Regions from separate parts of the Polaromonas sp. UC242_47 genome, predicted to be linked through region 1. Evidence: predicted binding sites of a transcription regulator. Region 1 holds the regulator's gene; each other region holds the start of a gene.
The links. Region 1 encodes sigma-54, which starts transcription at its own class of promoters, with help from an activator protein. Its sites were predicted from a motif close to TGGCANGNAANCTGCTTT; they were not measured.
Positions count from the first base shown of each region.

Region 2: the regulator sigma-54 is predicted to act here: its motif matches at 2,897-2,914, upstream of hydA (dihydropyrimidinase).
Region 3: the regulator sigma-54 is predicted to act here: its motif matches at 4,757-4,774, upstream of ACHMXK_RS11930 (PEP-CTERM sorting domain-containing protein).
Region 4: the regulator sigma-54 is predicted to act here: its motif matches at 4,334-4,351, upstream of ACHMXK_RS00725 (pilin).

Region 1 is NZ_JBIOAO010000003.1:284,420-292,245, reverse strand. It holds gene ACHMXK_RS23055 (class I SAM-dependent RNA methyltransferase) at 1-1,149, opposite strand, end outside; gene ACHMXK_RS23050 (RNA polymerase factor sigma-54) at 1,282-2,817, opposite strand; gene lptB (LPS export ABC transporter ATP-binding protein) at 3,029-3,796, opposite strand; partial or broken gene lptA (lipopolysaccharide transport periplasmic protein LptA) at 3,807-4,440, opposite strand; gene ACHMXK_RS23035 (thiol:disulfide interchange protein DsbA/DsbL) at 4,676-5,329, opposite strand; gene ACHMXK_RS23030 (SPOR domain-containing protein) at 5,381-6,064, opposite strand; gene argS (arginine--tRNA ligase) at 6,079-7,752, opposite strand.
Region 2 is NZ_JBIOAO010000001.1:299,532-307,357, forward strand. It holds gene ACHMXK_RS01460 (ABC-type transport auxiliary lipoprotein family protein) at 1-513, shown strand, start outside; gene ACHMXK_RS01465 (Crp/Fnr family transcriptional regulator) at 492-1,136, shown strand; gene ACHMXK_RS01470 (GntR family transcriptional regulator) at 1,176-1,886, opposite strand; gene ACHMXK_RS01475 (aspartate/glutamate racemase family protein) at 2,015-2,740, opposite strand; gene hydA (dihydropyrimidinase) at 3,040-4,473, shown strand; gene ACHMXK_RS01485 (aspartate/glutamate racemase family protein) at 4,470-5,216, shown strand; gene ACHMXK_RS01490 (TRAP transporter substrate-binding protein) at 5,301-6,356, shown strand; gene ACHMXK_RS01495 (TRAP transporter small permease subunit) at 6,353-7,006, shown strand; gene ACHMXK_RS01500 (TRAP transporter large permease) at 7,003-7,826, shown strand, end outside.
Region 3 is NZ_JBIOAO010000001.1:2,440,856-2,448,681, reverse strand. It holds gene prsT (XrtA/PEP-CTERM system TPR-repeat protein PrsT) at 1-45, shown strand, start outside; gene ACHMXK_RS11950 (hypothetical protein) at 302-1,000, shown strand; gene ACHMXK_RS11945 (HPr-rel-A system PqqD family peptide chaperone) at 1,044-1,319, shown strand; gene ACHMXK_RS11940 (HprK-related kinase A) at 1,294-2,223, shown strand; gene ACHMXK_RS11935 (nucleotidyltransferase family protein) at 2,220-3,338, shown strand; gene ACHMXK_RS11930 (PEP-CTERM sorting domain-containing protein) at 3,962-4,654, opposite strand; gene ACHMXK_RS11925 (DNA-binding protein) at 5,089-6,162, opposite strand; gene ACHMXK_RS11920 (Hsp20/alpha crystallin family protein) at 6,454-6,900, shown strand; gene ACHMXK_RS11915 (Hsp20/alpha crystallin family protein) at 6,919-7,317, shown strand; gene ACHMXK_RS11910 (hypothetical protein) at 7,569-7,826, shown strand, end outside.
Region 4 is NZ_JBIOAO010000001.1:132,898-140,723, forward strand. It holds gene ACHMXK_RS00710 (CHASE2 domain-containing protein) at 1-1,001, shown strand, start outside; gene ACHMXK_RS00715 (MBL fold metallo-hydrolase) at 1,035-1,826, shown strand; gene ACHMXK_RS00720 (GspE/PulE family protein) at 1,823-4,228, shown strand; gene ACHMXK_RS00725 (pilin) at 4,391-4,876, shown strand; gene ACHMXK_RS00730 (Wzy polymerase domain-containing protein) at 5,087-6,688, shown strand; gene ACHMXK_RS00735 (PglL family O-oligosaccharyltransferase) at 6,993-7,826, shown strand, end outside.

The DNA of each region.
Region 1 (7,826 bases):
TTCTTCGCCGCTGGCGGTCTGCGCCTGCTCGCGGCCCGGGTTGGCGCTGCGGTCGCGCCGCGGGCCGTCCTCGGAATCCGCGCGATCATCTTGCGGCACAGGCTGGCCGAACTCATCGATGCCCTGGCCCTGGAATTGCGCGGTGCGGCGCTGGTCGCGGCCCTGCACCGAAGGAATACCGGCCACACCGGCCACATCAATCCGTTCGCCATAAGGCGGGTTCACCAGCATCACACCGGACGGCGCGGGCGGCATACGTTGCAGGGCGTCGCCGCCGCGCAGTTGTATGGCGCTGGCCACACCGGCCCGTTCGGCGTTGCGCTCGGCAAAATCGACCATGCGGAAAGACACATCGCTGCCAAAGATGGGCGCGGTTGGTTCGGTGATGGCGGCTTCGGCCTGGTCCAACAAGCCTTCCCAGACATGGGGCTGGAAAGGCACAAATTTTTCAAACGCAAAACGCCGGCCCATGCCGGCCGCGATGTTGCGGGCGATCTGCGCCGCTTCAATCACGATGGTGCCGGAGCCGCAGCAAGGGTCATAGAGCGGCACGCCTTGTTTGCACAGCCCTTCTTCGCCGCTCCAGCCGCTGGCGGCCAGCATAGCGGCGGCCAGGGTTTCCTTCAACGGGGCGTCGCCCTTGTCTTCGCGCCAGCCGCGCTTGAACAGCGGCTCGCCCGAGGTGTCGATGTAGAGGGTCACGGTATCCACCGTCAGGTGCACGTACACACGCACATCGGGCCAGCGGGTGTCGACATCGGGGCGCACATCGTATTTATCACGGAAGCGGTCGGCGATCGCGTCCTTGATCTTGAGCGCGGCAAAGTTCAGGCTGGTCAGCGGGCTGTGTTGCGCTGTGATCTCGATCTTGAAGGTCTGTTTGGGCGTGAACCAGATTTCCCAGGCCACGGCGGCCGCCGCGTTGTAGAGGTCTTGTTCGCTGCGGTACTGGTTGTGCTGCAGCTCGATCAGCACGCGCTGGCTCAGACGGCTGTGCAGGTTGAGCTGCATCGCGTCGCGCCAGGAGCCGGCCACCTGCACACCGGCGCGCCAGGCCTTGCCCTGGGTGCCGGTGATACGTTTGACCTCGGCGGACAGCAGTTCCTCGACACCCGCGGCGCAAGGTAAAAATAATTGAAGTTGGTTCATATGGGGTGCCTCTAGGGGCTCCGGGGAATGGGGTGATCGGGAAACAGGGCCAAGGGCGCAGGACACCGGCAGGCAGGAGGTGCTGGAGGATGCCGGACCCCGCGCCCGGGCACCGGAGGTACAAAATCCTCTTTACAGCGATTTTCGCAGGTTCGCCGGGGCGATGCGCAAAGCCTCGCGGTACTTGGCCACGGTGCGGCGTGCGCACTCGATACCCTGCTCCTTGAGCATTTCGGAAATCTGGTTGTCGCTCAGTGGTTTGGTCAGGCTCTCGGACGAGACAAACTGCTTGATCAGCGCCCGCACCGCCGTGCTGGAGGCATTGCCGCCGGTTTCGGTGCCCAGCGCCGAGCCGAAGAAATACTTGAGCTCGAAGGTGCCAAACGGCGTGTTCATGTATTTGGCCGTGGTCACACGCGAGATGGTGGACTCGTGCAGGCCCAGCTCGTCGGCGATTTCGCGCAGCACCAGCGGGCGCATGGCGAGTTCGCCGTGGGTGAAGAAGTTTTTCTGCCGCTCGACAATCGCGCTGCTGACCCGCAGGATGGTGTCAAACCGTTGCTGGATGTTTTTGATGAACCAGCGCGCTTCCTGCAGGCGCTGCTGCAGGGCCTGGCCGTTCTGGCCCCGGTTCTGCTTGAGCGCATTGGCATAAATGTCGTGCACGCGCAGGCGCGGCATCACGTCGCTGTTGAGCGAGACCTTGAAGCCGCGGCCGGACTTGACCACGATCACATCGGGCACGATCAGGTTGCGCTCGACATTGACAAAACGCCGGCCCGGCTTGGGGTCCAGCCGGGCGATCAGCGCCATCGCGGCCTTGATCACGGTGTCGGGAAAACCGCACAGCTGCGACAGACGTTTGACGTCGCGTCGGGCCAGCAACTCCATGGGTTGCTGGCACATGGCGATGGCGGCGCGGGTTTCGTCGCAGTTTTTGTGGTCCAGCAACTGCAGGCCCAGGCATTCGGCCAGGTTGCGCGCGCCCACGCCGGCCGGCTCCATGTGTTGCAGCAGCTTCAGGGCCACGGTGAACTCGTGCACCAGTGCGTCGAGTTGTTCCAGGTCATCCCCGGCCAAGCCGGCGGCCAGAGCGGCCAGGCTGTCTTCGAGGTAACCGTCGTCGTTCAGCGACTCGATCAGGAAATGCAGCGCCGCCCGGCCTTCGTCCGACAGGCGCAGGGACAAGGCCTGGCGATGCAAATGGTCTTGCAGCGACTCATGGCTGCGCGCCAGATCGGCGGCATCGACTTCGCTGTCGTCATGGTTGTTTTTGCGCGGCGCGGCGTCGCCGCCCCACTCGTTGTCGTCGGGCGCGATGTCGACACTGCCGTCGCCCTCCCAACTTTCCTCGAGTTTGGCCTCGCTGCTGGGTTCAGCATCATTTTGACCTGTAGCCCCCACCCCGTCTGCACTGACAGCTATGGAATCCGTAGCGGATTCAAATTCACGGGTTTCCTGGCTGACCGGCGTGTCGGCCTGGACCAGGCCAAAATCCTCGCGCGGCGCGGCCTCTTCGGAAACTTCAAGAAACGGGTTTTCGTCGAGCATCTGCTCGACTTCCTGGCTCAGCTCCAGGGTGGAGAGTTGCAACAGGCGAATCGACTGCTGCAACTGGGGCGTCAGCGCCAGATGCTGCGAAACGCGTAATGACAGACCCTGTTTCATGGTGCCCCCACGCTCCCCACTGCGTGTGGTTCACTGCCCCCCGAGGGGGCTGGCCTTGCTTGGGGCGGCCCGGCGCGGCGGCCGGCGTGTGCCCGTGATTTTCTTGCCAGCAGGGGGCTGCGCAGCCGGCTTTGCCGGGCCGCAGGCGCCGCCCCCTGCAGGGGGGAGGGCGCTACACGCAGTGAGCGACAACGGGGGGGAGCCAAAGTGATCACATCTTGAAATGTTCGCCCAGGTAAACCCGGCGCACATCGGCATTGTTCACAATTTCAGAAGGGGTGCCCGTGGCCAGCACATGGCCGTCGCTGATGATGCAGGCATGGTCGCAAATGCCCAGGGTTTCGCGCACGTTGTGGTCGGTAATCAAAACGCCGATGCCGCGCGACTTCAGGAAACCGATGATGCGCTGGATCTCGATCACGGCAATCGGGTCGATACCGGCAAACGGTTCGTCCAGCAGAATAAAACGCGGCTGCGTGGCCAGCGCCCGGGCAATCTCGACACGGCGTCGCTCGCCGCCCGACAGGGCCGGCGCCGGTGAATCACGCAGGTGGTCCACGCGCAAGTCCTGCAGCAAGGCGTCCAGGCGTTCGTTGATGGCCTTGGCGCTCAACGGCTTGCCGGCTTCGTCGGCCTGCAGTTCCAGCACGGCGCGCACATTCTGCTCGACCGTGAGTTTGCGGAAAATCGAGGCTTCCTGCGGCAGATAACTCAGGCCCAGGCGCGAACGCTTGTGGATGGGCATGTGTTCGATGGACTGGCCGTCGATGGTGATCTCGCCCGCATCGGCGCGCACCAGCCCGACGATCATGTAAAACGACGTTGTTTTGCCGGCGCCGTTGGGGCCCAGCAGACCCACAACCTCGCCTTTTTGCACCGCCAGCGAGACATCCCTGACCACCTTGCGGCTGCCGTAGGCCTTTTGCAGGCCGGTGGCCACCAGGCGGCTGATGGGCGCGTTTTCCGGAGACTCGGTCATGGAGGCGGTGTTATTTTTTGTCATTGCCCAGCGTGGTACTGGGCCGCAGCGTTGGCGCTGACCCGGGGGGCGCCGTTGCCGGGGTGCCGGCGGCACCCGCCGCGGGCGTCTGGTTGCGCGGCGCCAGCAGGGCGCGAATCCGGCCCGAGGGGTTGCTGGCCGTGCGGGCTTTCTCGCCGCTGTCGACGGTGAACACGTCGGTCGGGTTGTCGTAAATAATCAGGTTGCCGTGGGTTTTCGTCGGCCAGGGTCGCGCCTATATAGCGGCGCAACACGGCCTGGCGGATGAACTTGACGGTGTCGGCGCGGCTGTCGTATTCGATACGTTCGCCTTCACCTTCAATATATTCGTCGACCAGGTCGCGCTTCTTGCGGTAAAACGCCAGCTTGCCGGGCGCGGCGATCACGATGGCGTTCTGGTAACCCTCGGCGTCCTGGATCACATCGACCTGCGCACCCCGGATGATGATGGTGCCCTTGGTGATCACGACATTGCCGGTGAACACACTGGTTTGTTTGAGGTCGTCATAACGCAAGGCGTCGGCCTCGGCGTTCATGGGCTGGTCGCGATCGGCCTTTTCAGCCGCAACCGGAAAGACCGCCAGGGTGGCGGCCAGCATCAGTACACAGGCGGGGTAGTTCATAAAGGCACGAATCTTGCTGCTTTGGTGGTGTTGCTTCATTGTAGCCATGGCACTCCCCGGAATTGGCAAGGCGCAGAAAAACCCGCCGGATCAGGGCGGGTCGAGAGGCGAAATACCCGGCGGCGGCACCAAGCCGGCCACGTGGAGGTTGCGCCATTTTCCGACGGGCCGCCCCTAGGAAAATGAGCCCCCTCGGGGGGCAGCGCAGCACACGCAGTGGCAAGCGTGGGGGCTTTTAGCCCTTGCGGGCCTGGGTGATCAGGTAATCCGTCACCAAGAGCGCGCGATCCATGGTTTTTGCCAGTTCGCCCGAGGTATAGAAACGCCCGGCCACGCCCAGGGCCGGCACGCCGTCCACCTTGTAGTCGTCTTGCAACTGCGTGGCTTTGCGGGCCTTGGCGGCGATGTCAAACGAGTTGTACATTTCCACAAACTTGGCCTTGTTGATGCCTTGCTTATCGGCCCAGGCGGCGACCAGCTCGGGCGTGTTCAGCATCTGGCGTTCGTTATGAATCGCGAAAAACACCTTTTTGTGGAGTTCCTCGACCTTGTTCATGGCTTCGAGCACGTAGTAAAGGCGCTGCTGCGGCTCAAAGTCGGCGCGGAAGGACACGGGCACACGCCGCACCACCACGTCTTTGGGCGCTTTTTTGACCCAGGCCTCAAACGCCGGCTCAAAGGCATTGCAATGCGGGCAGCTGTACCAGAAAAACTCCACCACCTCGACCTTGCCGGCCGGCGCATTGACCGAGGCGCGTTTGTCGAGCACCAGGTAGTCGTTGCCCGCCTGGGGCGGTTTGCCCTGGGCCTGGGCCGGCGCCGTCAAGGCGCCCAGGGATGCGGCGGCAGCCACGGAAGCGGCGGATATCGAAAATTCACGTCTTTGCATCAATCATTTCTCCATTAGTGCACCAGGTTGGACACCCTGGCGTCAGAAAGTTCAGCGTTGAACCCGAACCAGAGCAGTTTCTATGCCGCTGCCATCCAGGCGCTCCTTGGCTTTGTCGGCATCCTCTTTTTTATCAAAAGGCCCGAGGCGCACGCGAAACACGGTGCGGCCCGACTGTTCGCGCTCGGTCACCTTGGCCTCCAGGCCCATCAGCGAAATTTTGGCGCGCTGCTGTTCGGCGTCTTCAGGCGTGCGGAAAGCCCCGACCTGCACAAAATAGTTGAACGGGTCCGGGCCGGAGGCAGCAGCCGGCGCCGCCAGTTTGGCTTTGGCCAGGTCGCCGATGGGGTCGGCCGACGGCGGCTTCACGGGCTTGACGGTCGGGTCGGCCACGGGTTTCTGCGCGGCCACAGGCGCCTGCGGCGTGACATCGGTCACCGGCCCGCCGGACGTGGCAGCAGCTGCCGGCGCGGACGCCGGTTTGGCCGGGTTTTTGCCGTACAGCGGTGCGTTCGGATTCCAGTTCTGGTTCTTTTTGGCCTCGGCCGCGTCGTGGTCGGGGCTGCGCGACTGGCCTTTGTTCATGAAAGGCACGGGCACCTTGGTGATGTAGACGGCCACGGCCAGTGCCGCGGCCAGGCCGATCAAGGCGCCGATGATCAGGCCCAGAAAGGTGCCGCCGCGTTGTGTGTTCATGCCTGGCCGGCCGGGCCGGTGGGAGGGGGTAGGCGCCATGGTCTCATCATTCCTTACATTTTGCGCGGGGCATCAACACCCAGCACGGCGAGGCCATTGTGCAACACCTGCGCGGTCGCGGCGACCAGGGCCAGGCGCGCGAGTTTGACCACCGCGTCATCGACCAGGATGCGCTCGGCATCGTAATAGCTGTGGTAACAAGCGGCCAGTTCGCGCAGGTAAAACGCCACGTCGTGCGGCGCAAACCCGCTGGCGGCGTTGCTCAGCATGTCGGGGTATTTGGCAATCAGCAGCATCAAGGCCTGGGCCTGCGGGCTGCTAAGGGCAGACAGGTCCACCGCCTTGAGCTCGGTCTCGTCGCCGCCCCAGGCGCTCAACACCGAACAGATGCGGGCATGGGCATATTGCACGTAATACACCGGATTTTCGTTGTTTTTGGCCAGTGCCAGATCGATGTCGAAGATGTATTCGGTGTCGGGCTTGCGGCTGAGCAGGAAGAAACGCACGGCGTCCTTGCTGGTCCACTCGATCAGGTCGCGCAAGGTCACATAACTGCCGGCGCGTTTGGAGATCTTGACCTCTTCGCCGTTGCGCACGACCCGCACCATGGTGTGCAAGACGTAGTCGGGATAACCTTGAGGAATGCCTTCACCCACCGCCTGCAGGCCGGCGCGCACCCGGGCAATCGTGCCGTGGTGGTCCATGCCCTGGATGTTGATGGCCTTGGTGTAACCACGCTCCCATTTGGCCAGGTGGTAAGCCACGTCGGGCACAAAATAGGTGTAGCTGCCGTCGCTCTTTTTCATCACGCGGTCTTTGTCGTCACCGTAGTCGGTGGACTTGAGCCACAAAGCGCCGTCCAACTCGTAGGTCTTGCCGGCGGTTTTGAGTTTGGCCACCGTGGACTCGACCCGGCCCGAGCTGTACAGGCTGGACTCCAAGTAATAGTTGTTGAACTGGACCGAGAAGGCCTTGAGGTCCAGGTCCTGCTCGTGGCGCAGGTAGGCCACGGCGAACTGGCGGATCGAGTCGGTGTCTTCCACGTCGCCCGAGGCGGTGTATTCGCGGTCGTCGGACTTGACGGTCTTTTTGGCCAGGAAGTCGGCCGCGATATCGGCGATGTAGTCGCCGTTGTAGGCCGACTCGGGCCAGCCGGCGTCACCGGGCTTGATGCCCTTGGCGCGCGCCTGGGTGCTGGCAGCCAGCGTCTGGATCTGCACACCGGCGTCGTTGTAATAAAACTCGCGATAAACCTCGGCGCCCTGGGTCACAAACAGGTTGCAGATGGCGTCGCCCAGCGCGGCTTGGCGGCCATGGCCCACATGCAGCGGCCCGGTCGGGTTGGCCGACACAAACTCGACAATCATGCGCTGGCCCTTGGCGGCCTGGGTGCCGTAGCCGGGTCCGGCCTGCAACACCTCACGCACGGTTTCCTGCTTGGCCGCGGGTTTCAGGCGGATATTGATAAAGCCGGGGCCGGCGATCTCGATGGCGTCCACCCAGCGCTCAAAAGCCGGGGCTTTCAGCAGGATGGTACGCAGGTTCTCCGCCAACTGGCGGGGATTGAGCTTGAGCGGCTTGGCCAGCTGCATGGCGACCGTGCAGGCGAAATCGCCATGGGCCGCCACTTTGGGGGATTCAAAGGCGGCCTTGTCGCCTGCGCCAGGGGAAAGTTCTTCCAGCCCCGCAGCCAGGGCCGCGAGCAGGTCTTGTTTAATCGAGAGCATGGGCCGATTTTACGGTTAAGCCGCGCGCCGTCCGGGCTTGGGACCTACCCGGTCATCGAATTTGCCCGGCGCAG
Region 2 (7,826 bases), on a different contig from region 1:
ACGCGGCAGGCCCCACTGCCGCCGCTGGCGCTGGCCGACGTGGGAACGCCAGGCGGGGCACTGGACAACCAGGCGGTCTTGTACCGGCTGGCCTATACCGATGCGCAGCAACTGCGGCCTTATTCGCAGGCACGCTGGAGCATGCCGCCGGCGCAACTGCTGCGCCAGCGCCTGCGCGAGGCACTCAGCCGCAACCGCGCCGTGCTCACCGCCGGCGAGGGGCCGGCCCTGAATCGCCGTACCAGCCAGGACGTGTTGCCCCGGATGCTGCAACTGGAGCTGGAAGAATTCAGCCAGCTGTTCGACACGCCTGGCAGCAGCGTCGGCCTGGTCCGGCTGCGCGCCACGTTGGTGGAGTACAGCGCCGGTGGGGAAAAACTGCTGGCCCAGCGCAACATCACGGTGCAGCGCCCGGCGCCCAGCAGCGACGCGGCCGGTGGCGTGCGGGCGTTGACCGCCGCGAGCGACGCCGCGATTGAGGAGATAGCCACATGGCTGCAGCAGGTTCCCTGAACCCTGGCGCCACGCCGTCCCAGGGTGGGAATACGCCGCGGGAGGACGCTCGTGACCAGGCCGCGCGCGCCGCGGCCACGCAGCTGGAAGAAGAGCTGCGCCAGGCCGGGCTGGAACTGCTGGGCTGCTGCCAGCACATGTCCGGGCGCGGTCCGGGCGTGTTGCAGCATGCGCCCCTGCTGGAAGACTTCACGCCGGAAGAACTCGACACCCTGGGTGAAGCCATGTTGTTGATCCGGGCCCAGCCCGGCCAGGTCTTGATCCGCGAGGGCGACAAAAGCGACTGGATGCTGCTGCTGCTCAGTGGCACCGTCGATGTGAGCAAGGCCACACCGCCGCGTGCGCATGATCCCGTGACGCAGGACCACAGTTCGCGGCTGGGGGTGGTCATCGAAGGCACCTCCCTGGGCGAGATGTCCATGTTCGACAGTGATGTGCGTTACGCCAGTTGCACGGCGATTGATACCGTGGAGGCCGCGGTGTTGGGCCGCGCCGCGATCGGGCAACTGATACGCCGCCACCCCGGTGTGGGCGCCAAGCTGGTGGTCAAGATCACGCAGCTGCTGGCCCAGCGCCTGCGCAACACCAGCAACCAGCTGGTGAGGTTGCTGCAACAGCCCTGAAGCGCAGCGCGCTGTTTTTGTCGCGCGGCACGCCCGGCCTCAGGACGCGAACACGGCTTCCAGATCCACCTCTTCGGTCGAGCTGTCGAGTTTGAGGCTGCTTTCGATGTGGTTCAGGTGTTCCAGGATCAGTTGTTCGGCGCGTGCGCTGTCGCGTTTCGCAATCGCATCGATGATGTTGCCGTGTTCGTCCGCGCGGCAGCTGGCGGCGGTGGGCGCGTCGTACAGGATGATGATCAGGCAGGTCAGTGTCGACAACTCGCGGATGCTGCGCGCCAGGGCCGCGTTGCCGGCCAGCACCCCCAGCAACTGGTGAAACTCGCCGGACAGGCGCACCACCGCACGTTTGTCGTCGCGCCGCCTGGCGTCCAGTTCAAGCTCCTGGTGCTGGCGCAGGCGCGCCACTTTTTCGGAGGTCAAGGTGTGGATCAGGCGGCGCAGCAGCGCGGGCTCGATCAGGCGGCGCGCCTCGAACACATCGATGGCTTGTTCGGGCGAAGGTTTGGCGACAAAGGCGCCACGCTGCGGGTACAGGTCGACGATTTGTTCATGCGCCAGGCGTGCCAGCACTTCGCGCACCCGTGCCCGGCTCACGCCGAAGATAGTGGCCAGGCGGTCCTCGCCCAGCTTGGTGCCCGGGTGCAGCCGGTGTTCGACGATGGCGCCGTAAATGCGTTCGTAGATGTCGTCGTTCGCCGTTTCACGCTCAAGGCGAACCTCGGGGGGCGTTTTTCGCGCAGTGCGGGTCATGGTGGACGGGTGAAGGTGGGGCGATGGGTCGACACAAGCCGGCACAACTGCCAGCGGTTCGGCACGCGTGTCCCTGGCCACGCGGGGCAGCGTCATCTTACCAAGGGGCTTGCTCAGCATGGTGTGATTCAGCGCCAGCCGTACAACTGGCCCCAGCCGCGCACGCCCGCCGGGTCCACCCCGGCGGCGCGCAACATGCCCCAGACCGTGGTGCTTACGGTGTCCAGCAGCGGGATGCCCAGGTCGGCTTCCACGGCGTCGCTCAGCCCCGCCGCGTGCAGGTTGGTGCAAAACGTGGTGATGGCCTGCGGACGCGCGATGGCGACCTCGCCCATCAGGGTGCGCAAGGTGTCCGGCGTGACCAGCGCAAAGTCATGGTTGACGCAAATGCCCAGGTGGCGTTCGGCCACGATGTCTATGCCCAGGGTGCGGTAGTTGTCGACGATGCGTTGTTGCACGTCCGCCGTGTAGGGCGTGACCAGGGCCAGCCGGGTGATGCCGCGCAGCGCCAGCAACTCGTTGAGCGCCAGCACGGCGGTGGTGGCCGGGATGCCGGTGCGCTCACGAATACGTTCACACAGGCGCTGGTCGGCCTCGAAGCCCAGCCAGCCGGAGGAGGTCCCGCTCCAGCCAATCACGTCGACCTTGGCATCGGCCAGCAATTCGGCGGCCGCCAGGATTTTGCTGTCGTCAAACTGCCCCAGGGCCTGGGCCTGCAGGGAAATCTCCGTCACCTTGAAGCGCGAGAAGTGCGCACTCACGCCAGGCAAGCCGGCAACGATGGCACTGGTCAGCGGCTCCAGGGCGGTATTGGAAGAAGGTGTCAACACACCCAGGCGGACGGGCTGGATCATGGCGGGCTCCTGATGAACGTGGCTCACAAGAATAAGGCATGGACGCCCCAGGGGGCGCGGACTTCTGAAATTTTGTCTGCATAAGTGTAAACACTATTGTTGACATTTTGTTGTCGGCTGATATTAAGCATCACACCGGAGGCTGGCGAAACAAGCGGGCCCGGAATTTGCAAAGAGCATCCTATTCTTGATATGACTATGACGACGCACCAAAAACAAAACGCAAATGAATTGTTGACAACAATGTTTGCACTAAAGATGACACTGATTCGCCAAGATGGTGCGCAAGAGGTCGCTGTATGAGCCCGGCAGCGTTTGATCTTGTCATCCGGAATGCGCGCGTGGCCACCGCCAGCGACAGCTACAACGCCGACATCGGTGTGAGCGACGGGCGCATTGTTCAACTGGGGACGGCGCTGGGCCGCGGTGCAAAGGAAATCGACGCGGCCGGCCGCGTGGTCACGCCCGGCGGCGTGGACGCGCATTGCCACCTGGACCAGCCCATGCCGCCGCCCCTGCGTATGGCCGATGACTTTGACACCGGCACCCGTGCGGCGGCTTGTGGCGGCACGACCACCGTGATCCCCTTCGCCGCACAAGAAAAAGGCCAGTCGCTGCGCGCCGCGCTGGCCGACTACCACCAGCGAGCCCAGGGCCGCGCACATGTCGACTACGCCTTTCACCTGATCGTCAGTGACCCGACGCCGGAAGTCCTGAACGTGGAACTGCCGGCGCTGATCGCCGAGGGTTACACCTCGTTCAAGATTTACATGACCTACGACGACTTGAAGCTGGATGACGGCCAGATTCTCGACGTGCTGGACGTGGCGCGCCAGCACGGCGCCATGGCCATGGTGCATGCGGAAAATGCCGATTGCATCGAGTGGTTGACCAAACGGCTGGAAGCCGCCGGCCGCACCGCGCCGCGTTTTCATGCCCATGCCCGGCCCATGCTGGTGGAGCGGGAAGCGACCCATCGCGTCATCGCCTTGTCGCAACTGGTGGATGTGCCCATCCTGATCGTGCATGTCTCCGGCCGTGAAGCGGTGGAGCAGATACGCCAGGCGCGCGGTCTGGGGCTGCAGGTGTTTGCCGAAACCTGTCCGCAATACCTGTTCCTGACGGCCGAGGATTTGGGGCTGGATGACAGCTACCACGGCGCGCGTTGTGTCTGCAGCCCGCCGCCGCGCGACAAGGCCAACCAGGAGGTGATCTGGAACGGCCTGAGTGACGGCTTGTTCACCTTGTTTTCTTCCGACCACGCACCGTTCAACTACGACGGCAGCGAAGGCAAGAAGCCCGGTGGCGAAGAAGCTTCTTTTCGCCACATTCCGAACGGCCTGGCTGGTATCGAGACACGTATGGCGCTGCTGTATTCGGAAGGGGTGCTGGGCGGGCGTATCACGCTCGAAAAATTTGTGGAGCTGACCGCGACCAACCCGGCCAAGGCCTACGGCCTGCATCCGCGCAAGGGCAGCATTTCCATCGGGGCCGATGCCGACCTGGTGATCTGGGACGAACGCGAGTTTGTCCTGCACAACACACAGCTGCACCACGCGGTGGACCACACACCTTACGAAGGCATGCGCTTGAAGGCCTGGCCCGGCCTCACCTTGTCGCGCGGCGAGGTGGTGTGGGACGGTCGTGAATTCCACGGCCGCGCGGGTCGTGGCCTGTTCCTGGCCTGTGGCGCGCCCTCGCTGCTGCCGCGTCGATCCGAAAGGTCCGCATGAAACTTTTGCTCATCAACCCGAATATCTCGGACAGCGTGTCCGAGTTGATCCGCAGCGAAGCGCAACGCAGCGCGTCGGCCGGCACGGAGATCGAGGTGTTGACCGCACCCTTTGGCGTGGCCTATATCGAAACACGTTTCGAGGCCTTGATAGGCGCTTACGCCGCAGCCCAGTTGGCCGCGGAACACCATCAGCGGTTTGACGCGGTGGTGGTGGCGGCCTTTGGCGACCCCGGGCTCACCGGCCTGCGCGAAGCCTTGCCGCTGCCGGTGACCGGGCTGACCGAGGCGGCGCTGGCCAGTGCCTGCCTGTTGGGAAACCGCATTTCCATCATCGCGATTTCGCAACGTATCCAGGCCTGGTACCGCGAGGTGGTCGAGTCTTATGGTCTGGGTTCGCGCCTGGCCAGCATACGCGCGCTGGACCGGCCGCTGGCCAGCATTGGCCAGGTGCAGGACGAGCATGCCCAGGCCTTGAAGGCGCTGGCCGAACGTGCGGTCGACGAAGACGGTGCCGACGTCATTGTGCTGGCCGGCGCACCGCTGGCCGGACTGGCACGTTCGCTTCGGGGCCAGTTGCCGGTGCCCGTGGTGGACGGCGTCTCCAGCGCCGTGCGCCACGCCGAGACCCTGGTCGCGCTGCAGCCCGGTACGGCGCTGCGCGGCAGTTTTGCACCGCCTCCGATCAAGCCGAATCGCGGTTTGCCGCCCGCCATCGCGCGGCTGCTGGACCGCAGCGCTTAAACCTGATTCGTCCCGTCAACGCCACGAACTTATTCCCGCCACCCTTTCCATCCACCTGCACTTTTCAACCGACTGGAGTTTGTCATGTCATACCCTTCCTGCTTCAAGACTTTTGCCGTCGTGGCCGGCCTTGCCGCGACCCTGGCCTTGCCCGCTTATGCCCAGGACAGACTCAAGTTCAAGGCCATCGGCCAGCCGCTGGCCACCGGCCTGATCCAGAAGAACAAGGAGCAGCCCTTCTTCGAGAACTTCGCGGCGCGCACCGGGCTGCCGATCGACGTGGACTACAAACCGATCGACACGCTGGGCATCAAGGACACCGAGCAGTTGCGCGTGATGAAGACCGGGTTGTTCGACTTTGTGTCATTGCGTGTCTCGCAGAACTCGCGCGACGAGCCGACGCTGCTGGGTCTCGACCTGGTGGGCGCCAGCCCCGATTACGTCACCAGTCGCAAGGTGGGCAAGGCCTACTTCCAGGCCGTCGACGAACGGCTGCAAAAGCAGTTCAACGTCAAGCTGCTGGGCGTCTGGCCCTTCGGCCCGCAAATTCTCATGTGCTCCAAGCCTATCGAAAAACTGGCCGATGTGAAGGGGCTGAAGGTCCGGGTCTATGACCAGAACCTGGCCAAGTTCATTGAAATGCTGGGCGGCACGCCCGTGCCGCTGTCCTTCCCGGAAACCCACCAGTCCTTGTCGCTGGGTGTGGTCGACTGCGCCATCACCGGCCCGAGCTCGGCCAACTCGGCCGGCTGGCCCGAAGTGACGACGCACCAGCTGGCCATCGGCTTCCAGATGGCGCTGAATGGTTACGCCATCACGCTCAAGGCCTGGAAGCAGCTCAAGCCGGACCAGCAGGTCAAGCTGCAGGCCGCCTTTGACACCCTGGGCGACGATATCTGGACCTATTCGGAAGAACTGTTCCAGGATGCGCTGAACTGCAATGCCGGCAAGGACCCCTGTACCACCGGCAAGAAGTTCAAGCTGAAAAACGTGGCGGTCTCGCAGGGCGATCGTGACCTGATCCGCGGTGCCGTCAGCAAGGTGTCGCTGCCGCTCTGGGCTGAGGTCTGCGACAAGACCAACCCGACCTGCTCGCAGAAATGGAAGGCCACCGTCGGCCCGATTGTGGGGGTCAAATGAGCCCGGCGGCCCCCTTTGACCCGTCCGTGCCGCTGACTCCGGCGGCGCCCGCGAGCGCAGCGACCTCGCTGAAAGATCGCATCGAAACCGTGCTGGCCATGGTGTTCGGCGGCATCTTCATCGCGTTTGCCGTTGTCGTCTCCACCGAGACCATCTGCCGCAAGCTGTTCAATTTCTCGCTGCAAGGGGCGGACGAGCTGGGCGGCTATGCGCTGGCGGTGGGGTCGACCATCGCCTTCAGCCTGGCGCTGATGGGCCGCTGCCACATCCGCGTTGACGTCTTCCACGAGCGTTTTTCGCGGCGCGGGCAGGCGTTGCTGAACTGGCTGTCCATTGCCTCGCTGGCCTTGTTCGGCCTGTTCATCGTCTACGTGGCCTTCAAGGTGCTGGCCGACACGCTGGAGTACGGCAGCACGGCGCAGACGCCCTGGGCGACGCCGCTGATCTGGCCGCAAACCATCTGGTATGTGGGCCTGGTCACCTTCGCGCTGGTTGCCAGCGGCTACGCGATTCGCGCCAGCCGCCTGCTGCTGGGCGGGCAGATCAACACCTTGCTGAAGGACTTCAGCCCCAAGAGTGCCAAGGAGGAGTTGAAAGAAGAACTGGACGACTTGACGCAGCGCCAGGCCACAACGGGAGTCCCCTCATGAACGTCGGCATCATTTCCCTTGCTTTTGTGGTCATGCTGGCCATGATGCTGCTCGGCCTGCCCATCGCCGTGTCCATGGCGCTGGTGGGCATCGTGGGCGGCATCGCCGCCTACGGCATCCCTTTCATGGACACCATCGCGCCGGTGGTCTGGGGCGTGCAGAACGAGAACCTGCTGACCTGCATTCCGCTGTTCATCCTGCTGGGCGAGCTGCTGCTGCGTTCGGGCATTGCCGACCGCATGTACATCGCGCTGTCGGCCTGGCTGGGCCGGTTGCCGGGCGGGCTACTGCACACCAACATCGGCAGCTGCGCGCTGTTTGCCGCGACCTCGGGCTCCTCGGTGGCCACCGCCGCCACCGTGGGCACGGTGGCCCTGCCGTCGCTGCAAAAACGCGGCTACCCGATGCGCGCCTCGCTCGGTTCGCTGGCAGCCGGCGGCACCCTGGGCATTTTGATCCCGCCCAGCGTCAACATGATCGTCTACGGCTCCTTGACCAACACCTCCATCGGCAAGTTGTTCATCGCCGGCATCATTCCCGGCATTCTGCTGACGCTGTGTTTCATGGCGTGGATCGCCCTGTCGTCGGTGTTCAGCGGCAAGGTGATGCGCGAGGAAAAAGTGCCGCTGGCCGAGCGCATCCGCGTGTTGCGCTACCTGGTGCCGCCGGCCGTGGTCTTCGGCATCGTCATGGGCAGCTTGTACTTCGGCATCGCTACCACCACCGAAAGCGCTGCGCTGGGCGTGCTGACCGCGCTGTTCTTCGTCTGGCAGTCGGGCAAGCTGAACAAGGAGTTGCTGCGCACCTGCTTCATCTCCTC
Region 3 (7,826 bases), on a different contig from region 1:
TTTTCGGCGCAGGACGAAGTTAGCAATCTCTTGAAGGGTTTGTGAGCGTGTCGATTTTTCTTACAGTCATTGATCTTTCCACACAGCTCAAAGAAAAAATCGATATGAATCAACAGTTTAAATTTATTGGCGCGAATTATGCTTATTTGTAGCATTCTCGGGCTCAAGAGAAGTTTCAAATATTTTTAGTGAGTCTCTTGAGTACAAGTGTTGCGGAGAATCGTGATTTTTTTTCAGATATGCCATTGCCGGATTGCCAGATAGAATTTAACTCGTCGGCATAAATTAGCTGGGGAAGTTTATGAGCGAAATTGGCAGACAAGGGAAAGCAAGCGCCGATGGAGCGGAAGTGCCCATTTCGGATTCGCACCCGATTGCATCTCCATCCCGACGCCGGCTCATCAAGTTGGGGACGGCGGCAGTTCCCGTGATTGCCACACTGACCAGCCGGCCAGCGTTCGCTTGGAGTTGCCAAAGTCCATCAGCTTGGGGCTCCGAGCAGATCAATCCAAACACGAGTTTAAAAAACAAGGCTGGACATCAGTCCTATTCAAACGAGGCATGGTATATCTCCGACTGGCGTGACAACGTGGCTCGAAGTTCAGCGGGTTATACCAATGCGCCTTGGTCGGTGCTGAATACAAAATATCCGACCCTTAACGATAAGACGACGCAGACCAAGGGTAAATTTGATTACACGAAAGTGACCATCGCGAAATTGCTGGCGACGGTTTCTGGCTTGAATGCAGCAAATGCAAGCGGGCAATCTACGGTCAAATATGTGCTGACGAGTGGCTCTGATCTTCAAAAATCGACGATTGTTGCCCAGCTCAATTACCTTCTTTTGTCGCCTTTGAGTAGAAACGAGTTTGAGAAGTGTTTCCCCCCTGGCGAGTTGCAAAAAATGGCATCCGGCTCTTACAGTCCATCGGGTCTGGGTGTGACTTGGGATTCGGCAAAAATCAAGAAATATCTTTTCGACAATTGGATTGCGCGTTAGTCGCAGTTTGGGCTCGCTGCTCCTTTTTTGGGGAAACTCCGTTTTGTGGACTCGATCTTCATTTGAAAAACTTGATTTTTGGGAATGGGACGATGAAGATGTTGCCGTTGTATACGGAGCCTTGTCGGGTGACACGCACTTGATTCAACGGCCGGGGCTTGAATTACTTCAATTGCTCACAGAGGCACCTCGTACGTCAGAAATGCTGGCAGAAGAACTTATCGGCCTGTTCGCGGATGAGAGTCCGTCGAACATTGTGAAGTTCATTGAGGTCACGTTGCAACACTTGCAAAATGTCGGCCTCGTTGAAAATATCTAAATTTTCCACGGTTGATTTGGCCCGTTTGCTGCGCCGCGGCGAATTATTATTGAGGTTAGGGCCATTCGTCGCTCGGTTGAAGTCCGATGTTCCGTTACTTGCTTGTGATATCTCCCTGATCTACGCGGATTTCGACGTTTGTCCAATTGACGCGTTTGCCGATTTTCATGTTGAGATTGCTCGTGAAACCGGCCTGAGGCGGTGGTTCAAACCACAAATTCGTTTTTTCTTTGACGGCCGTCCTTCTTTCATTCCCTTGCCTGTTGCCCATGCCATTGCCATGTTGGAGTGGGGGCTCAACTGGTGTGTTGCCGCGCACTGTCATCAGTACCTGATCATCCACGCGGCGGTAATTGAAAAGGACGGAAAATCGGTCATGCTGCCAGCCCCGCCCGGGTCCGGGAAAAGCACACTTTGTACGGGCCTGGTAATGCGTGGCTGGCGTTTGCTTTCGGATGAGTTGGCGCTTTATGACATAGCGAGCGACTTGATCTACGGCATGTCTCGACCGATCAATTTGAAAAACCAGTCAATTGATGTCATCAAGCAGTTTGCACCTGCCGCCGTCATGACTGCGTCGATGCCAGATACAACCAAGGGCACGGTGGCACTAGTGCGTCCACCGTTGACCAGTGTATTGCGTGCCGGCGAACCCGTTCTGCCTACATGGATTGTTTTACCTAAGTACTCCCCTGGTAGCGCATCTGAGTTGGCCCGCCATAGCCGGGCACGCACCTTCATGCTGATTGCTGAACAGTCTTTCAACTACGATATCCAAGGGCAACGCGGATTTGAGGCGATTGGCAGACTGGTAGACCAAAGTCAATGCTATCAATTCACCTATAGCCAGCTTGATGATGCCGAGCGCATATTTGATGCCTTGCTTGAGGGGCGGATAGGATGAACCGTCAACGTGATTTGATTGTCACTGCACTACTGACGCCGCAGTCCTTGCGTCACTTGTCTGCGCTGGAATGGGATCTGTTGATTCGTCAGGGGCGAAGTTCCAATTTGCTGGCCCGCCTGGCGCATGAATTGACTCAGAACAACTTGATCAGCACGGTTCCTCTTTCTCCCCGTCACCACTTGATCTCGGCGCTGCAAATGGCCAGAAGACAAGAAATTGCCTTGCGCTGGGAGGTGGCGTGCATTGCTCGGGCTTTGATGAATGCCGAAGTCAAGGTTGTCCTTCTCAAGGGTGCTGCGTATGTCATGGCTGGGTTGCCTGCAGCGCACGGTCGGACTTTCGCGGACGTAGACATCATCGTACCCAAAAGCGGACTAGGTCGTACTGAAAGCGAGTTGATGATTCATGGCTGGCAAGGTTCACACCACGATGCTTATGACCAGCGTTACTACCGTCGATGGATGCACGAAATACCCCCTATGCGTCACGTCCGGCGGGGAACAACTATCGATGTGCACCACACCATCCTGCCAGAAACAGCACGGGTCAAAGTCAACACGACGGCATTGCTGGAGGCCGTGGTTGCGTTGCCGGGCCATTCGAATTTGTACGTCTTGCAGCCTGTGGATATGCTTCTTCATAGTGCAACTCACCTTTTTCATGAGGGTGATTTTGAGAAAGCATTACGCGATTTGTTCGATCTGGACAGCCTGCTTCGACATTTAGGAGCCGAGCCTGCCTTTTGGGGGCAACTTGTACCGCGCGCAGTTAAGCTTGGGTTGACACGACCTCTTTATTACGCCTTAAGGTACACCACCTTGATGCTCGATACCCCTGTGCCCCAGCATGTGCTCGAAGCAGCCAAAATTGGAGCACCATCGGTTTGGCTGGCTGGGCTGACGGAAAGATGTTATTTGCAAGCCTTACGACCCGTACATACCAGTACCAGTTCATTGGGCGCGTGGGCGGCACGTTTTGTACTGTATATCCGCTCGCACTGGATCCGAATGCCTTTTTATTTGCTGGCATACCATTTGGGTCGGAAGGCATTTATTCGGCCCAAATTCCACGACGAAGAAAAAGCGAAAGCGGCTACTGATTTGAAGGCCTGACATCACATTTTGGCCCATTCAGAATGCGATTTGCGTGCCGGGACGCAGCCAATCCCAGACTCGCCAAAACGGGGAGGAGGGCAGGGAGCCATGTGATCGGTGCGGTAAAGAGGCCGAGCGTGGCGAAGTCGGCTTTCTGAGTATTCGCACCAATTCCACCAGGGATTCGCATAGCAAAACCACCAGGCAATCGCATCTCAAATCCACCACCGATTCGCATTCCAAATCCGCCACTGCTGCTAATCAGTGTTGATTGCTGGAATTTCGAAGTATTCCTTGAAGTCTTGCTGGTAATGTCTATCCAGAATCGGGAGCGCATAGAAGGTAGGCAATCTCCGATCCCGAGTCACTTGGTGCTGAGGTCTGCCAATTCCGCGAGGAGATGTGCGAATGGGACGTACCTATAGTTGCTCAGATCCATGCGTTGTTTCTTGAATATGGGCAAGCTAAACACTCGTTGAACATAGAGTTGGAATACTCTGTCAGCCATCCTCACGCAGTTGCTTTACTTTGCTCTCTGTGGTCAGTTCGCGAGAAGACTTGCCTCGCCGGCAGTGCGCCCGTGCTGGGCGCACAAAACAAACCCCGCCGATGCGGGGTCTGGGGTAACGGGGTTAAATGGCTTAAGCAGCGGCTGTTACTTTCAGCGTCCTGCGCCTGGACAACGCAAGTCCTGCTAGGCCAACACCGAGAAGGGTGAGCGTCGCGGGTTCCGGCACGGCAGCGACATCGGCAGTGAGCGAATGCAACAACACCTGCGCGGTAGAAGGATCACCCAAGGGAAAGGCAATGAAGTTCAGGTACCGAAGGCCGCCCGTTGAAATGGCGAAGTCGCCGCTGGCGTCGTTGATGCTGGCGAGGAGCGTACCCAAACCGGTGATTGTGCTGCTGGCATAGATCCTAAGCAGTTCGATGTTGGTCGCCCGATCAGAGTTGATCTTGATGAGGCTATACCCGTCAGCGTAGAGGTCAGAAAGGTCGAGCTGAATAAGCTCCGGCGGCGCGCCATCGAGATTCACCGAGGGGTCGCCGTTGCCGGTACTGCACGAACCAGCGGCATTGCAGATGCCTAGGCCTTGATTATTCGTACCGCCGTTCACGCCGTTCAGTTGCAGGCCGCGCGTAACCGTGGTTCCCGAGTAGCTGCCAGAATAGGCCGTGATTGTCGTCGTCCCGACCGTGTAGGACTCACTCGAACCCAGCAGCCCTGTTGGCGTCCAAAATTCAAACGTAATGGGGGCCGCGATGGCCTGCGGCGCAGTCACAGCAAAGCTCAGCGCGGCCAAGGCAGCCAGAATAACTCTCTTGGTTTTCATCTCGTCTCCCCCTCAGTTAGCCCAGCCGGAGCCGGGGTTCGTAGTTGGTAATTGATACTTTTGAAGCACATGGGTACAAGCTGTAACCGGCTTCGACACGATTAAGCAATAACCGGGCCAGAATGCCTAAGGCCATGATTTTGTTGACTTTATTATTGGTTCTTATCAAGGCGGTCGTTCGAGTTGTAAAATTTTCCGACGGCACAGCTTCAATCTCAGGATCAATTCACAGAAAACTGTTTTTGAGTGTCTGTAAAGGAGGGTCGGCAGGGATTCATGTAAAACACCGCAGAAACAGGCCTAAGTCCCCGCCGCTACTGGATTTTTTACAATCTTTTGGTACCTGAGCGCAATCAATATTTGCTAAAACGCCTATATTTACTGTTCAGTAAATATTGCAAATATGCTTACGTCCCTGGTGCCGTTGGTTTTTTTTACGCCCCCTTAACTGATCGACCGCCCCCTTCAGCCGGGCTTTTCACGGCCAAATCTGGACCAGGCGCCGTCGCGCTGAATCGCTCCAGCATGCTGGCTACTACCTGCTCCTGCGCCGCGACGGATGACCTGGCCGTCGCCAGCGCCAGTTCCAGTTGCTGCTTCGCGGTGAGCAGTTCATCGACCTTGGCCTGCAACTGCTCATTCGATGTGCCGATCTGCTTGACGGCCGCCTCCTGCTCTACCAGGCGCCGGCCCAATTCTTCCGCGCGCCGCTGCGCAAACCCCAGTTCATCTTTAAGTGGCCGCAGGCCCCGCACCTCTTCCTGGACTTGGTGCAGATCGCCCTGGGCGCGCGACAAATCACCCAGCAAACGCGCGTTGTCCTGAAGGCTGTGGACGGCTTCCTGCTGCTTGGTGGCCAAAGTCTCGTTCACGGTGCGTAACTCGGCCTGCAAGTACTGCACCTGCTGCTCTTGCTTGCGCTGATCCTGGTCGCGCTGATCCTTGGTGGACTGACGGAAATGCTCAAGCGCTTGCCGGGCATGCTGGTGCTTTTCTTCCAGCGACTGGCGATGGCGTTCCTCGGCCGCGAGGCGCTCCTGCAGGCCGGCCACCTGCTGGGCGAGCTGCGTGCATTCAAGGGTTTGGCTGCGCAGCGCCTCGCTGGTTTTGCCATGGCCAGCCTTTTCCTCGACCAGGGCACGCTGGGTTTGCTCCAGCTGCTGGCGCGTGGACTGTGCCTCGGTTTTCAGGGCCGCGGCGGTTTGCTGGTGATGCGTGAGTTGCTCGGCGTGCCTGGCCTGCGCCGCCGTGACCCGTTCCTCGGCTTCCTCGTTGACGCGGGTGGCCAGGCGGCCCACCAGGTCCTGGATGGCCTCGCTGACGGCCACGCGGGAGCCGGTGGTCCCACCTTCCTCTTCCTCGATCTCCTTCAGGTAGCGGTGGATCGTGGTTTTGGAGCCGCTGCCCAGCTCTTCGCGCACCGCATCGATGGACGGATTGCGCCCGGTGGCCAGCAATTTATCGCGGGCGCGCAGCACTTCAGACTTATAGATTCCGGCTCTGGCCATTGCTCACCTCATCATTTCGTACCATAGTATGTACTATGATAATACATACTATTTAAGAGGTCAATAAATGGAAGTTTTTGATAAAATTAACATTGGGTAATGGTGGATTATCCAATGTGACGCCGGTTTGGGGCTGATGAAGTCGTGGCGTTGGTGTGGGGTGGGCGTAATCACTCATTCGGCGCCATTGGATGCGCATGACGCGCCCCGACGGGCTCTCACCACCCCCTTGAAATTCCTTTCATGGGACTTATTTTTGTGGTCACCAACCTAACCAATAGGAGGTTCGCTATGTTCAGAAGTCCATACGGTCGTTTCGATACCAGCCTCTTCGACGAGTTCAGGCGCCTCGAGAGCGAGATGGACCAGTTCTTCGGCAGCGGGTCGTTGCCCACCGGCATCCGCACGATGCGACGCGGCACGTTCCCGCCGATCAACGTGGGCGCCACACCCGAGCGGGTGGACGTCTATCTCTTCGCCGCGGGCCTCGATCCGAAGAGCCTGGATATCTCCATCCAGCAGAACCTGCTCGCCGTGTCCGGGGAGCTCAAGGTGCCCGTCGACGAGGCCGCCGACTACTACCGGCGGGAGCGGTTCGACGGAGAGTTCCGGCGCGTGGTCACGCTACCCGATGACGTGGACCCGGATCGGGTCGAAGCGAAGTACCGCGACGGCGTGCTTCAGATCACGGTCCAGCGTCGCGAGACGGTGCGGCCGCGGCAGATCACAGTGAATTGACAATCGATGGAGGTGATCATGACAGCAAGGCAAGAAGTCGCGAAGCGCGAGCCCACAGAAGTCCAGACGAAGGCGCGCGAGCAGGAGCTTGTGCTCGCCCCGGCGGTCGATGTTTTCGAGAATAGCCACGGGATCACCGTGCAGGCCGAGATGCCGGGCGTCTCGAAGGACCGGCTCAACGTCCAGGCCGACCGGAACAGCCTGCTCATCGAAGGCGATGTGGTGATCGACATGCCGGCGGGGATGGAAGCCCTGTACACATGCGTGCAGGCCACCAAGTACCGGCGAAGCTTCGTCTTGAGCGGCGAGCTGGAAACCGACCAGATCGAAGCGAGCCTCAAGGACGGCGTGCTCACGGTGCGCATTCCAAAAACGGCCGAATTTCGGCCGCGTAAGGTCGAGGTGCGCACGGCCTGACGTCCGCGTCCGGCCGGTCGTGCCCGCGGCCGGCCGGACCGCTGATCGGGTGCCCGTCGGGCTTCACTTCGGCCGCGGTTGCGCTAGACCCACGGCTCGCGAGCCGGAACGCTTGGGCCCACGGTGGACGAAATGAGCCGTCTATCGCGAAACGGCTGCTGAACGATCTTGTCACGCTTGGTGCGGGCGTCACACCAGCGTTGGTCCGGTGCCAGTGGGTCGCAATGATGTGAGACAAATGGAGTCATACCATGAGCAAGAAGGACGAATACTTTGCGAAGATGGATTCGCAAATCAAGAAGTGGGATGCTGAGGTCGACAGGCTGAGAGCCAAGAGCGAGCAAATGGGCGCTGAGGCGCGCGCGAAATTCGCGGAGCAGCTCAAGACCATGCGCGCCACCCGCGATGCTGCATTCAAGAAACTGGAGGAACTGCACGGCTCCAGCGAATCGGCGTGGCGACATTTGGAGGCTGGTGTGGACACGGCATGGGCGTCGATGAAGAGCGCC
Region 4 (7,826 bases), on a different contig from region 1:
GGCTTAATTTCTGGCTGTATTCGGCGTATGGCCTGGTGTTGCCCTTGGCCACCGCCTTGGTCATGGCGCTCACGGCCTTTGCCCTGAACATGAGTTACGGTTATTTTGTCGAGAGCCGCTCCAAGCGGGAGTTGGCCAACCTGTTCGGCACCTACGTACCGCCCGAGCTGGTCGATGAAATGGTCAAAGACCCCGACAGCTACAGCATGAAAGCCTCGGCCAAGGAGCTCACGGTGATGTTTTGCGACATGCGTGGTTTTACCCAGATGTCTGAAACCATGGAGCCCACGCAACTGCAGGCCTTGCTCAACAGCGTTTTCAGCCGGCTGACGGACCTGATCCGTAGCAACCGTGGCACCATCGACAAATACATGGGGGACTGCGTGATGGCCTTCTGGGGCGCACCTGTGGACACGCCGGCCCATGCCAGCCTGGCGGTCAAGACCTCGATGGAAATGGTGCAGGTCGTGCGCCAGCTCAGCGAAGAGCACCGGATCAAAGGTCTGCCGGAGATCGGTATCGGCATAGGCCTGAACACCGGGAGCATGTGTGTGGGTGACATGGGATCCCACATACGCCGCAGCTACACGGTGATTGGCGACGCGGTCAACCTGGGCGCTCGCCTGGAGGGGTTGTCCAAAACCTATGGCGTTGATACCGTGGCCAGTGAGGCCACCCGCCAGTTGGCGAGCGACTTTGCCTGGCAAGAACTCGACAAGGTTCGGGTCAAAGGCAAAGACCAGGCGGTGGCGATTTTTTGTCCTGTGGCGCCTTTAGACCAGGTCGACCAGCAGCTCGGCAGCGAACTGAAAGAATGGACTTTGGCCCTCAAGGCCTATCGCGACCAGGCCTGGGATGATTGCGATGTGCATTTGCTCAATTTGCAGCGCATGAATGCGAAAAAGTACCTTTACCGGCTGTATGCAGAACGTGTAGCCTCCATGAGGCTGTTGCCGTTGGATCCCGCCTGGGACGGTGCAACCAACTTTGACACCAAGTAAACCCTCACCATCAACGCACCAGACCTTAAAACCATGAAAGTACGTGTACTGGGCTGTTCAGGAGCCATCGCCAAAGACTGCCGGACCACGTCTTTCCTGCTCGATCATGATGTGCTGGTCGATGCGGGGACCGGGGTGGGCGACCTCACGCTGGACGAGATGCGCGGCATTGACCATGTCCTGCTCACACATTCCCATCTGGATCACGTGGCCGCCTTGCCGCTGATGGTGGACGCGATCGCCGCGCAAAGGACGACGCCCATACAGATTCACGCTTTGCAGGGCACGATTGATGCACTTCAGGTGCATATTTTCAACAACACCATCTGGCCTGATTTTTCAAGAATCCCCACGCCGGAGGCGCCCTTTGTCAGCTTCCACCCCCTGACGGTCGGACAAACGCTGTTGCTCGCCGGAAAATCCGTGGAAGTTTTGCCCGCCGTTCATACGGTGCCGGCTGTCGGCTACGCTGTGGCGGCGGAATCGGGTTGCTGGGTATTTACCGGCGATACGGAAAGAAACCCGGCACTGTGGGCGCGTATCAACCAGCTCAAGGTGGCCATGCTGGTCATCGAAACCGCGTTCAGCAACCGGGAGGGCGACCTGGCCAAGCGGAGTTTGCATCTGTCGCCGCATGTCCTGGCGAGCGAACTCGATTGCATCGATAAAAGCCGGAATTACCCCATTTACATCACGCACACCAAGCCCGCCGAAACCGATTTGATCATGGCCGAAATCCAACGTTTTGATCAGACGACCCCGGTGGGGCCCCATGTGATCCACGACATACGCTGGCTGCGCGCGGGTCAGGAGTTTGAACTATGAGTGCCGCCTTGCCGCGAGATCCCGAAGACCAGTTTTTTGTCTCGCAAAAGTTGCCCCCCCAAGAGCGAGGGGTCACGTTTGAAGTGCTGTATTTTCGCCAGTTGCAACTGGTGACCAACCGCATCCACGAAACCGAGAACATTGACCAGATCATGCTGGAGGCCAGCCAGGACATCTGCAAGCTGTTTAATGCCGACCGGCTGACCTTGTATGCGGTTAATGAGGACCGCACGGCCATCATTTCCAAAGTCAAGACCGGCCTGAATACCAGCCGCGAGCTGAAACTGCCCATCAGTGTGCAAAGCATTGCCGGTTATGTGGCGCTGGCCAAAAAAATGGTGAATATTGCGGATGTGTACGACGAAGACGCGCTCAAAAAGCTGCATCCCAAGCTGAGTTTTTTGCAGGAAGTCGACAAACGCTCCGGCTACCGCACCAAACAAATGTTGGTCGCGCCGGTGATGGATGGGAACACCTTGTACGGTGTTTTGCAGGTGATTAATAACCGCAGTGACCAGCCCTTTGCCAAGCTGGAAGAAGAGGGGGCGCAGCAACTGTGCAAGACGCTGGGGATTGCGCTTCGTCAGCGTATGCAGCGGCAGGAAGACGGTCTGCGGCGCAAAGCCACCAAATACGACGGCTTGCTGGCCGAAGGTGTGTTGTCGCCGGACGAGTTGCTGCAGTGTCTTCACAAAGCGCGTGAAGAAGGCCAGTCGGTCGAACATCTGCTGCTGACCCGCTACCGCATCCGTCCGGCGCAGCTAGGCGCCTCACTGGCCAAATTTTTTGGGGTGCCGTACGAGGCGTTTAGCGCCGGGCGCATACGCTCCGAGATGTTGCATGGCCTGCTCAAGCGGCACTTTATCGAGCAACAAGGCTGGATGCCCCTGGAAGAAACACCGGACGGGTTGACCATCATGTGTGTTGATCCCGAGGCTGTGCGCGGCGCTCGGGTGGTTCCGCAGGTGTTTCCGAAACTCGGCAAGTTCTCTTACTGCGTCACTACACAGACCGAATTTGACGAAACCTTGGGTCAGCTGTTTGGCGCAGGCAACGAAGGGGGGTCCATCGACCAGTTGCTGGCCGACATGGATTCGCCGCTGGACAACGATGCCTACGACGACTCCGCCCTGGAGTCCGCGGCGGCCGACAACGAACTGGTCAAGTTCGTCAACAAGGTGATTGTTGACGCCTACAAGCTGAAGGCATCCGACATCCATATCGAGCCCATGCCAGGCAAGGCCAAAACCGGCATCCGCTTTCGTATCGACGGCACCTTGCAGCCCTACATCGAAGTCCCGGCCCAGTTTCGCCAAGCCATGGTCACGCGGCTCAAGATCATGTGTGATCTGGACATTTCCGAAAAGCGCAAGCCTCAGGACGGCAAGATCAAGTTCAAAAAATATGGGCCGCTCGATATCGAATTACGTGTTGCCACCATTCCTTCCTCGGGCGGGGTCGAAGATGTTGTCATGCGTATTCTGGCGGCGGGTGAACCGATTCCACTCGAAAGGTTGGGGCTGACGGCACATAACAAAGAGCGGCTCGAGAAAACCGTCTCCAAACCTTATGGCCTGTTTTATGTCTGCGGCCCCACGGGTTCCGGCAAAACGACCACGCTGCATTCCATTCTGAAGTTTCTCAACACACCGGACACCAAAATCTGGACCGCCGAAGACCCGGTCGAAATCACGCAAAAAGGCCTGCGCCAGGTCCAGATCAACAAAAAGGCCGGCATCGATTTTGCGCTGGTCATGCGAGCTTTTCTGCGCGCCGATCCGGACATCATCATGGTCGGCGAGTCGCGCGACAAGGAAACCGTGTCCATGGGTGTGGAGGCCTCATTGACCGGCCACCTGGTGTTTTCGACCTTGCACACCAATTCCGCCCCGGAATCCATCACCCGCCTGCTGGACATGGGCATGGACCCGTTCAACTTCGCCGACGCCTTGCTCGGCATCCTGGCCCAACGCCTGGCGAAAAAACTGTGCGACTGCAAACAAGCCTACCAACCGAGTTCGCAGGAGATCAAGGACTTCATCAAGGAATATGCCGAGGAGTTACGCCACACCGATGCCTGGAAGGCAGATGTCGGTGGCGAGTCGCAGATGCTGTTGGACGACTGGATGGAGCGCTACGGCAAAGACGGCCAACTCACCCTGTACCGCGCGGTCGGCTGCGATAAGTGCCACCAGACGGGCTACAAGGGCCGCATCGGCCTGCACGAGTTGATGGTTGCCGACGATGCGGCGAAAAAACTGATTCAGGCGCGGGCGCGGGTTGCCGAGCTGTTCTCGTCGGCGGTTAACAGCGGCATGCGTACGCTCAAGATGGACGGCATGGAGAAGGTGCTGATGGGGCTGACGGATCTGAAAATGGTCCGGTCGGTCTGCATCAAGTGACAAAAATGTTAGTCAACCCGATGTTGTGTGTCAAAAAAGTAAGTTTTTATGGCGGCGGTGACAAAAATTGAGAACTAACTTACACATTTCAGCGCCTGAACGGGCTGGCATGAAGCCTGCTCATACTGCCGCGTCAGTATTCCCTCAATCAAGGAGTTTTTCATGAAGCGTTCTATGCAAATGGTCCAAAAGGGTTTCACCCTGATCGAATTGATGATCGTCGTGGCGATTATTGGTATTTTGGCTGCAGTGGCTTTGCCTGCGTACCAAGATTACACTGTGCGTGCCAAGGTGTCTGAAGTGATTTTGGCGGCGTCTTCCTGCCGCACCGCTATTACTGAAGCGGTTCAAACAGCCCAGCAAGTCGATATTTCTTCGTCACTGCCTAGTGCTTGCAGCTTTACACTGACCAAATATGTTGCCTCCGGCTCGGTGGATGGCAACGGCGTCATCACGGTTATTGGCAGTGAGACAGCGTTGGGCGGAGCTACATCTGCCACGGCCAATGCAGTTTCTCTCGTACCCTACAGCGCAAGCGGCACGCTTGTTGGCACAACCGCTGGAGGCACTTCGATTGCCTCTTGGAAATGTGGCCCTGCGGGGACAAACCCAATGCCTCCAAAATATTTGCCAGGTTCTTGTAAGTAAATTTGGCTGAGATCGTTTAGTACGACTTCTGCCTTTTGATCTAAAAAAGCGGCTTAAAGCCGCTTTTTTCATGTTCGAAGTCTTTAAAGTTTCAATCGACCAAGGGGTTGTGTGGCAATAGAAAAATCCCCAATCAGTGCCTTCTGGTTGAGCGGGGCATCATTATTTTTGGCCCTTGCTTGGCTGCTGCCCAACCATTACCCGCCCTGGATGACCTTCCACAGCGATGCCTGGCTGGCGATTGTCTTGCTAATGGTCAGCATCGCGCTCATGTTTTTTGCTCGTAGCTCTGTGCGGTGGCACTGGGCCGCTGTTGTTGTGGCTGGCATGGCATGTGTTCCCCTTATTCAGTACGGTTTTGGGCAGATTCCGTTTTTTGGCGTGGCTTGGATCAATGCCACCTATTTGCTAGGGCTGTGCACGGCGCTGTTATTGGGGGCTTACTGGGAACGGGCTAGCCCAGGGCAATGCGCGGATTTTTTGTTTTTGGCATTGGGCTTGGCTGGGATGGTGTCCGTTGGCATTCAAATACACCAATGGCTGCTGTTTGACAGTCTGGAGTTTTGGGTCAACAAGGCGCTAGGACGTCCTTATGGCAATCTCGGGCAACCCAATCAGTTGGCCACATTGCTTGTTCTTGGGCTGCTTGGCTGTTCGTGGGGCTTTGTGCGCAAGCAACTGTCTGCGTGGAGTAGTATTTTATTGGCGGGCTTTTTCTTGCTAGGCATCGCTTTGACGCAGTCGCGAACGGGTTGGCTGAACGTGTCAATTTTCATCCTGGCCATGTTCTGTTGGGGCTGGACGCGCTCTCAAAAGCGCATCATGGTCACAGCCGTTGGCTTGGGCACTTTTTTTGTCGTATGCGTTTTGGGTTTGTCGTGGCTTTCAGATCTGCTGCAATTAACGGGGGCCTACGATTTGTCGGGCCGGTTTTCGGAACAAGCGCGTCCTGTGATTTGGCGCTTGCTTGCCGACGCTGCATGGGAAAAACCATGGTTTGGTTATGGCTGGGGGCAAACAGGGTTTGCTCATTTGCAAGTAGCTGCAAGTCACCCGTTTCTCGGTGTCATCTTCTTTGAGGCGCACAACCTGTTTTTGGACCTTATTTTGTGGAATGGTATACCGCTCGGCGTGTTTGTCGTTGTTGCCATGACATGGTGGTTAGCTGCAGCGACCCGGGCTGTCAAAGGGGTGTCTGACGCCATATTGCTGCTTTTTTTGCTCGTACTGGGTGTCCATGCCATGCTGGAGTATCCCCTGCACTACGCTTACTTCTTGCTGCCAGCTGGGCTGGTCGCGGGGGTGTTGAATGTCCGTCTCAAGTTTCGCCCTGCGTTTATTTCGGCGCATTGGGTTTGTATGGTCGTGTTGTTGGGTTCCGGAGCGATGCTGGCCGTGACGGTAAGGGATTACATTCGTGTGGAGTCCAGTTTCGCGGATTTGCGCTTCGAGAAAGCGCGGATTCATACAAATAACCCGGGATCTGCACCTGAGCTTTGGGTGTTGACGCAGCTACGAGAGATGATCATATTTGGCCGTACCGAGGCTAGGCCGAATATGAGTGACCAAGAACTGGTCTGGATGCGAGATGTCACCAAGACCTACCCGAGCCCATATAACGCCCACAAGTTAGCACTGGCTCTCGCACTTAACGGTCAAGGCGTGGAAGCGCAGTTGTGGCTCAAAAACCTCTGCAAAGCATTCCCTGTGCAGTTTTGCGAAGGAACCAGGATTACTTGGGCCCAAAAAGCACTCAAGGAACCGGCTATTGCGGCAGTTCCTTGGCCGGCTAACGTTGACGGGGCGCGCTAGAAACCCAAACTAATGGGTTAAGTGGAGATCAGATTCCAATAAGACAATGAAGCCAGCAGTTGCCGCAGTCATTAGGCGTGACGCACTTATCGTTTTTGTCATAACGTTGCCTTGTCTAAATCCGTTTGCGCCGGGTCCATCGCCTGCTGTGTTGCCGTGGCTGCTTGCACTGATGGCGACAGCTGGCTTTATGTTGCTGCAGCCTCTGCTGGGCGGCCCACTTTCTAACCCGAGCGCGCGCTCCACTCTCACCCGGCAATGGACCTACCCCACAGCATGGGTGCTGGCCGGCGTAGTCAGCAGCATGATTGGCTTGTTGCAATACTTTGGTGCTGCGCAAGCGCTGGCCCCTTGGATCAACCAGACATCCGTTGGTGAGGCCTTCGCCAATCTGCGCCAGCGCAACCAGTTTGCGACGTTGACCAATGTTGCGCTGGCTGCGCTGCTATGGTGGGTGGAGCAGGAGCGCTTCTTAGTGAGCAAGCTAAATGTCCAGGCATCAAGTCGGTGGCTGGTCATGTTGACAGCCTGCATTTTGGCATTTGGCAATGCTGCATCTTCTTCGCGTACGGGCTTGCTCCAAACGGGATTGCTGGTGCTGCTTCTTGGAATTTGGGGTGGGCTGCACAAGCCACGAGTACATTGTGTGCTGATGGCATTTGGGCTGACCTACGTGACTGCTTTGGTGCTGTTGCCGTCGCTGACCGGGATGGACCCGCTGATACACGGCGCTTGGGCTCGTATGCGCACCGGGGATGCCGTGTGCGCCAGCCGTCTCACACTCTGGTCCAACGTGTTGCAACTGATCGCGCAAAAGCCCTGGTTCGGCTGGGGCTGGGGCGAGCTGGACTACGCCCACTACACCACCTTGTACGACGGGCCGCGGTTTTGTGACCTGCTGGACAATGCGCACAATCTGCCTTTGCATCTGGCTGTAGAACTGGGTGTCCCGGCGGCTTTGTTTTTTTGCGGCGGGGTGTTGTGGTGGATTTTCAGGCTGCAGCCCTGGTGCGAGACTGACGCCACACGCCAACTGGCGTGGGCGGTGCTGGCGCTGATCGGGCTGCACAGCCTGCTGGAATACCCGCTGTGGTACGGGCCCTTCCAGATGGCGGTGGGCTTGTGTGTGCTGATGCTC